DNA from 3 places in the Eggerthella timonensis genome. Region 1 is predicted to be linked to each of the others. Evidence: predicted binding sites of a transcription regulator. Region 1 holds the regulator's gene; each other region holds the start of a gene.
What was found. The regulator HrcA, encoded in region 1, represses chaperone genes, less so after heat shock. The targets are predictions, from matches to a motif close to TNTTAGCANNCNNNNNNNNNGNNTGCTAANA.

Region 2: the regulator HrcA is predicted to act here: its motif matches at 1,034-1,064, upstream of C1A15_RS04500 (Hsp20/alpha crystallin family protein).
Region 3: the regulator HrcA is predicted to act here: its motif matches at 844-874, upstream of C1A15_RS00550 (co-chaperone GroES).

What each region holds. Positions count from the first base shown of each region.
Region 1 is NZ_FXXA01000002.1:2,556,838-2,559,102, reverse strand. Features, by position in the region: gene hemW (radical SAM family heme chaperone HemW) at 1-102, shown strand, start outside; gene hrcA (heat-inducible transcriptional repressor HrcA) at 591-1,604, shown strand; gene dnaJ (molecular chaperone DnaJ) at 1,663-2,265, shown strand, end outside.
Region 2 is NZ_FXXA01000002.1:1,077,016-1,079,280, reverse strand. Features, by position in the region: gene C1A15_RS04510 (thermonuclease family protein) at 1-359, opposite strand, end outside; gene C1A15_RS04505 (metallophosphoesterase family protein) at 386-919, opposite strand; gene C1A15_RS04500 (Hsp20/alpha crystallin family protein) at 1,167-1,631, shown strand; gene C1A15_RS04495 (NAD-dependent protein deacylase) at 1,823-2,265, shown strand, end outside.
Region 3 is NZ_FXXA01000002.1:112,372-114,636, reverse strand. Features, by position in the region: gene C1A15_RS00555 (response regulator transcription factor) at 1-666, shown strand, start outside; gene C1A15_RS00550 (co-chaperone GroES) at 956-1,243, shown strand; gene groL (chaperonin GroEL) at 1,420-2,265, shown strand, end outside.

The sequences.
Region 1 (2,265 bases):
CGCGGCCTCGTCGAGCATGCGAAAGGCCGCTGGCGCCCCACCGAGCGAGGTTGGCTCTGCGGCAACGAGCTGTACGGCGAGCTGTTCGACCTGGCGCCCTAGGCCAGGCCCTTCGCGCTCCCGCCTTCTCCGTGCATGCATTGAGGGAACGGCAGCGCGAGAATCGCCCGGAAGCAAGCAATTTTTGCGTTTTGCGCGTTTTAAGCTTGCATGCGGGCGGTTTTTGCCCGAAGCTCGCGCTGCGTTATGCACATAAGCCCTGATCGCATAGGTGGCGTACGGCGATTGCCCTGAAAAGCGCGCTTCCGATGCGCGCAAAACGCAAAAACTGCTTGAAACGCGCCGATTCGCGTGTCGCGAATAGCCCGGGAGCCTGCAGGGCTTCCGGGCGGCACGCGATCGTGGGTGCCGCGCGCGCGACTGGCACGCGCGTCCCATGTGCAGTAACCGTCGAGTTTCTCCACAATTTGCGACTGTCGTTAGCACTCTCGGCTTTCGGCTGCTAATATGATGCGTTACTATGGTTCGGGTTCGGGTTCGGGGAACGCGGACCGGCAAGAGACCGGTAAGAGAGAGGTAGGTGGAGGAGCGTGCTTTCGGATCGAAGGCAACGGGTGCTGAGCGCCCTCATCGAAGAGTACGTCGCGCGCGCTCTGCCCGTGGGGTCGCGCACGTTGACGGAGCGCTATCAGCTGGGCGTGAGCCCGGCCACGGTGCGCAACGAGCTGTCCGTTCTCGAGGACGGCGGCTACATCACGCAGCCGCACACGTCTGCCGGGCGCATCCCGACCGATTTCGGCTACCGCGCGTTCGTCGACAACCTGCTCGCCTCCGACCTCGCCGGCGACGACGACCGCTACCGGCCCGTCGTCGACCAGCTGCGCCGCAGCGCGAGCGAGCTCGATGCGCTGCTCGAGCAGACGTCGTCGGCGCTCACCCGCCTCACCGACTGCCTGTCCATCGTGCTGGCGCCGTCGGTGCTGAACCTGCACATCAAGCAGCTCTCGCTCATCTCGCTGTCCCCGCAGTGCGCCCTCGTGGTGCTCGTCACCGAGGACGGCCAGGTGTTCAACCGCCAGATGGAGTTCGCCGAAGAGGTGTCCCCCGACGACTTGGCCCGCGTTCAGCGCTTCCTCTCCGAGGTCATGGGCGGCAAGTCCCTGCAGGAGATCGAGGACGGCCTGGGCGAGGGCATGGTCGAGGCGTTCCGCGACCCGCTCGTGCGCATGGCCCTCGACGAGGTGCTGTCGTGCCTGCAGGAAGGCGACGCGTCGCGCACCCATCGCCTGGGCGTCAGCTCGCTTCTGACGAAGCCCGAGTTCAGCCAGTCCCAGGCGCTGCTGCCCGTCATGCAGGTGCTCGAGGACGACACCGTGCTGCTGCAGATCCTCGACGACGCCGCCCGGCGAAGCGCGGGCGTTCCCAGCGTGCGCATCGGGCGCGAGAACGACGCGGCCGCGCTGGCGGGCGTGTCGGTGGTGGCCAGCCGTTACGGGCGCGGCGCATCGGCGGGCGTCGTGGCCGTGGTGGGGCCCACGCGCATGGACTATTCCAAGGTGATCCAGGCGGTGCGCATAGCGAGCGCGGCGCTGGAGGACGTATAAACGACATGTGGCGGCGGCGCGGGACGCGCCGTCCTCGAGGAAAGGTTTCGAAAGCAAGATGGCGAAGGATCTGTACGAAGTTCTGGGCGTGTCCCGCGAGGCAACCGAAGACGAGATCAAGAAGGCGTTCCGTCGGCGCGCGCGCGAGCTTCATCCGGACGTGAACAAGGCGCCCGATGCCGAAGACCAGTTCAAAGAGCTGAACGAGGCCTACGACGTGCTGTCCGACGCGCAGAAGCGCGCCCAATACGACCGCTTCGGCACCATTCCGGGCGCGGCCGGCGGCGGCAGCCCCTACGGGGGCGGCGGCTACGTCGACTTCGAGGACCTCTTCGGCGGCGGCTTCGGCATGGGCGACATCTTCAGCTCCTTCTTCGGCGGGCAGGCGACCGGCCGCACGCCGATGCGCAAGGAGGGCCGCGACATGGGCGTGGGCCTGCGCCTGACGCTCGAGGAAGTGGCCGCCGGCGCGAAGAAGGAGATCGTCTACGACCGTCTCGCCCCGTGCCCCGACTGCGAGGGCTCGGGCCTCGGCCCCGACGGTCGCGAGGTCACCTGCCCCGACTGCCACGGGCAGGGCCGCGTGGTCACCATCCAGCACACGTTCCTCGGAGACATGCAGACGGCCACCACGTGCAAGACCTGCGGCGGCACGGGCCAC
Region 2 (2,265 bases), 1.5 Mb from region 1:
GCCACGCTCTCGGGGGTGTCTATTCCGATCAAACGCACCGACACGTGGTCGCCGTTCTCGGTCGCAACGGCGAGCGTGTCGCCGTCCACCACGTGGCGCACCGTCACGCGTTCGAACGAGGCGGGATCGAGGTGCGCGCGCTGCGTCTCCGTCCCGCGCGACGCATCCCGATCGGCGGCGCGGTACGCCGCGTCGCTCACGCCTGCGGACGCTGCGCCCGAAATCGACGTCGCAGCCGCCTGCTGCGACGAGCTCGGCGACGGAGCATCGGCTATGACGGCATTGATCCACGACGCGCCCAGCAGCACGACAAGCGTGATGACGGCAGCGGCCCGCCGGGACCGTTTCGGATGTTTCACGTGAAACATTTGTTCCCGTTCCACCGTCACGAGAGCCCCTCGCCCACTTCGAACAGCGTCTGGCCGTCGAGCGACGCGATGCGCACGCCCAGCACGCGACCATCCTCCACCACCATGCGTCCCGTGCACTTCGGGAACCCGCCGCGCGGACGGAACGGCGCGCCGGGGCAGACGACGTACGACGCCGGGCGCGCCTCGGGCCCGTACACCAGCTCGGGAACATGCGTGTGCCCGTGGACGCACACCTGCGGGATAGGATCGCCCGCTGCCAGGCCCGCGCAGCCGTTGAACCCGATCTGCACGTCGCGCGGATAGTGCGCCACGAGGAAGCGCACGCCGTCGATGACGGGGTGCGCGAAGCGGCACACCCGTGCGCCGTACTCGTCGAAGTCGTCGTTGCCGAGCACCACCGTGGTCGGCGCCAGCGCCTTGAGCGCATGGAGGATCTCAGGGCCGCCGATGTCGCCCGCATGGATGATGTGGTCAACGTCGGCCATGGCCGCAAGCGCCTCATCGGGCAACCGTCCGTGCGTGTCGGATATAAGACCGATAACGGTCATGCCGCTCCTTCCCTCGCTGCAAACCGAGCAAGCACTCAGTATAGGCCAAGGAACCGTGCCTTTCGCAACCCGTAAAACCTTCGTTGAGCCTTCAAAAATGACGAACTCGTTACGAATTAGCACTCTCGGTTGTCGAGTGCTAATTCTCATCTTAGAATGGGGGCATACCAAGCGAGGCGGCGTGCCGGCGCAGCCGGAACCACCGCCCACCACGTAAGACGAAAGACGACACGAGGAGTTGATGAACATGGCTATGATGGTACCGATGCGAAGGAACCGCAACCTGTTGAGCGAGCTGATGACCGACCCGTTCGACGCGTTCTTCGATGCGGCAACCGCTCCGATGCAGGCGATGCAGAAGATGTCCCCCACGCTCATGCGCACCGACATCAAGGAAACGGACGCGGGATACGAGCTGACTATCGACCTGCCCGGCTTCAAGAAGGACGACGTGCAGGCCGAGCTCAAGGACGGCTACCTCACCATCACCGCCCAGACGCAGTCCGAGTCCGAGGACAAGGACGAGAAGGGCACGTACGTCCGCAAGGAGCGCTTCAGCGGGAAGTGCAGCCGCACGTTCTTCGTGGGCGACGACATCGAGGAAGACGACATCAAGGCGAAGTTCGAGGACGGCGTGTTGAACATCGCCGTTCCGAAGAAGCAGGAGCAGCCGAAGCTCGAGGAGAAGAAGACCATCTCCATCGAAGGCTAGGCATTCGAACAGCGAGGCATCCCCGCCGCGTACTGGGGCGCGGCGGGGCGGGAAAGGCGACCGCGAGGTCGTCTTTCTTTGTGAGCTGATCGCGTACGGCCGACGCGATGCAGGAACCCGTACGGATGTTTCACGTGAAACATCCGGCTCGAGGTGCGTGGTATCATGAGGAGAACCCGATTGGAGGATCCATGGACGAAACCGTACGCGACATCGAGACGTTCCGCAGCTGGGTGGCCGACACGCCGCCGGGCAGCATGGTGTTCTTCGGCGGCGCGGGCGTGTCCACCGAGAGCGGCATCCCCGACTTCCGCAGCCCGGACGGCCTGTACGCGCAGAAGTACCCCTACCCGCCCGAGCAGATGACCAGCCGCAGCTTCTTCGACGAGAACCCTGGCGCGTTCTTCGATTTCTACTGCGACCGCATGCTGGCGCTCGACGCCCAGCCGAACCGCGCGCATCGCAAGCTGGCCGAACTCGAGCAGGCGGGCACGCTGGCCTCCGTGGTGACGCAGAACATCGACGGCCTTCATCAGAAGGCGGGCAGCGCGCGCGTGTTCGAGCTGCACGGCAGCGTCCTGCGCAATTTCTGCATGCAGTGCGGCGCGCCCTATCCCGTGGACGACCTGCTGGC
Region 3 (2,265 bases), 2.4 Mb from region 1:
GCGGACGATCAGGATCTCGTCCGCAGCGGTTTCAAGCTCATTCTCATGTCCTACGACGGCATCGAAGTGGTAGGTGAGGCGCGCGATGGCCATGAAGCGGTGGAGATGGCGTCGCGGCTGCGTCCCGACGTGGTGCTCATGGATATTCGCATGCCGCGCATGAACGGCATCGAGGCCACGCGCGCCATCAATGACGACCCTGCGCTCGAGGGCGTGCACGTGCTCATCCTCACGACGTTCGACCTCGATGAATACGTGTACGATGCGCTGGCCGCCGGTGCCAGCGGGTTTCTGCTCAAGGACGCCGAGCCCGACGAGATTGCCGCAGCCGTACGCGTCGTGGCGCAAGGCGACGCGCTCATCGAGCCGTCCATCACGCGTCGCCTCATCGAGACGTTCGTGGCCACTCGTCCCGCCACGCTCGGCGGCGCCGCTGCCGTGGCGGCGGGCCTGCGCGCCCTTACCGATCGAGAACGCGAGATACTCGCTCTGGTCGCGCGCGGATTCACGAACGACGAAATAGGCTCCGAACTATTTATATCTCCCGCGACGGTGAAAACCCACCTCGCCCGCATCATGGCGAAGCTCGACGCCCACGACCGCGCCCAACTCGTCGTGCGCGCCTACGAAGGCGGCCTGGTGAAGCCCGGGTCCCTGGCACGCTAGGTTCCAGTGTGGCGTGAGGCGGGGGGGGGGGTGAGACTTCCCGTCCCCCGCCTCACCCGTCCCCTCGCGTCCCATTTGTGATGATCGTTTGACGATTGCGCAAAATCTCAGTCACGGGCGCTCAGATTTCTTCAAATCCCCTTGCATTCAGTGATGATGATGCTATGATAACGCAGTGTTTAGCACTCGTTACCGAGGAGTGCTAGCAGTCGCCACGAACGAGTGGTTAAATAGCGAACATGCGGCAAACCGGGTTCGTGCATACGTCGGACGAAAGGAAGGCAACGTTATGAATTTGAAACCTCTGGGTGATCGCGTTATCGTCAAGCAGGACGAGGCCGAGGAGACGACGGCCTCCGGTCTGTTCCTCGCAACCGAGGCGAAGGAAAAGCCCCAGAGCGGCACTGTGCTGGCAGTGGGCGACGGCAAGCTCGACAAGGACGGCAACCTCGTTCCGGTTCCCGTGAAGGTGGGCGACAAGGTCGTATACGGCAAGTTCGGCGGCACCGAGATCAACGTCGAGGGCGAGGACGTACTGATCCTCCGCGGCGACGACCTGTACGCTGTATTCGCATAGCTCGACCTGACGGCTTTTTGTGACGGCCGCCTAGCCCCTCAGCTCCTTGTCGCTTTCGCACACGGCCCATCAGGCCGCTTAGCTCAAGCTCCTCGGTGCTTCACGGCTATGCGACTCGCCACAAAAACCCTGTGATTACTTTTATTGATAAACGCGGTTGAAAGGATACATGCAACATGGCTAAGGAAATCAAGTTCGAAGCCGACGCTCGCAGCGCGCTTGCCGCCGGTGTCAACAAGCTGGCCGACGCCGTCAAGGTGACGCTTGGGCCCAAGGGCCGCTACGTGGCGCTCGAGAAGTCCTATGGCGCTCCGCTCATCACGAACGACGGCGTGACCGTCGCCAAGGAAGTCGAGCTCGAGGATCCCATCGAAAACATGGGCGCTCAGCTGGTTCGCGAAGTTGCCGTGAAGACGAACGACGTGGCCGGCGACGGCACCACGACGGCGACGCTGCTTGCCGACGTCATCGTGTCCGAGGGCCTGCGCAACGTGACCGCCGGCGCTGATGCGCTTGGCATCCGCCGCGGCATTCAGAAGGCCACCGACGTCGTGGTCGAGGCCATCAAGGCCGACGCGACGCCCGTGTCCACCAAGGAGCAGATCGCGAACGTCGGCACCATTTCCGCCGGCGACGCCGAGATCGGCAACGCCATCGCCGAGGCCATGAGCGCGGTCGGCAACGACGGCGCCATTTCCGTCGAGGAGAGCCAGACGTTCGGCCTCGAGATGGACATCGTCGAGGGCATGCAGTACGAGCGCGGCTACATCTCGCCGTACATGGCCACCGATATGGAGAAGATGGAGGCCGTGCTCAGCGACCCCTACATCCTGCTCACCGACCAGAAGGTCACCAACATCCAGGATATGGTGCCGCTGCTGGAAGAGGTCATGAAGTCCGGTCGTCCGCTGTTCATCGTCGCGGAGGACGTCGAGGGCGAGGCTCTGGCCACCATCCTGCTGAACAAGCTGCGCGGTACGTTCAACTGCGTCGCCATCAAGGCCCCCGGCTTCGGCGACCGC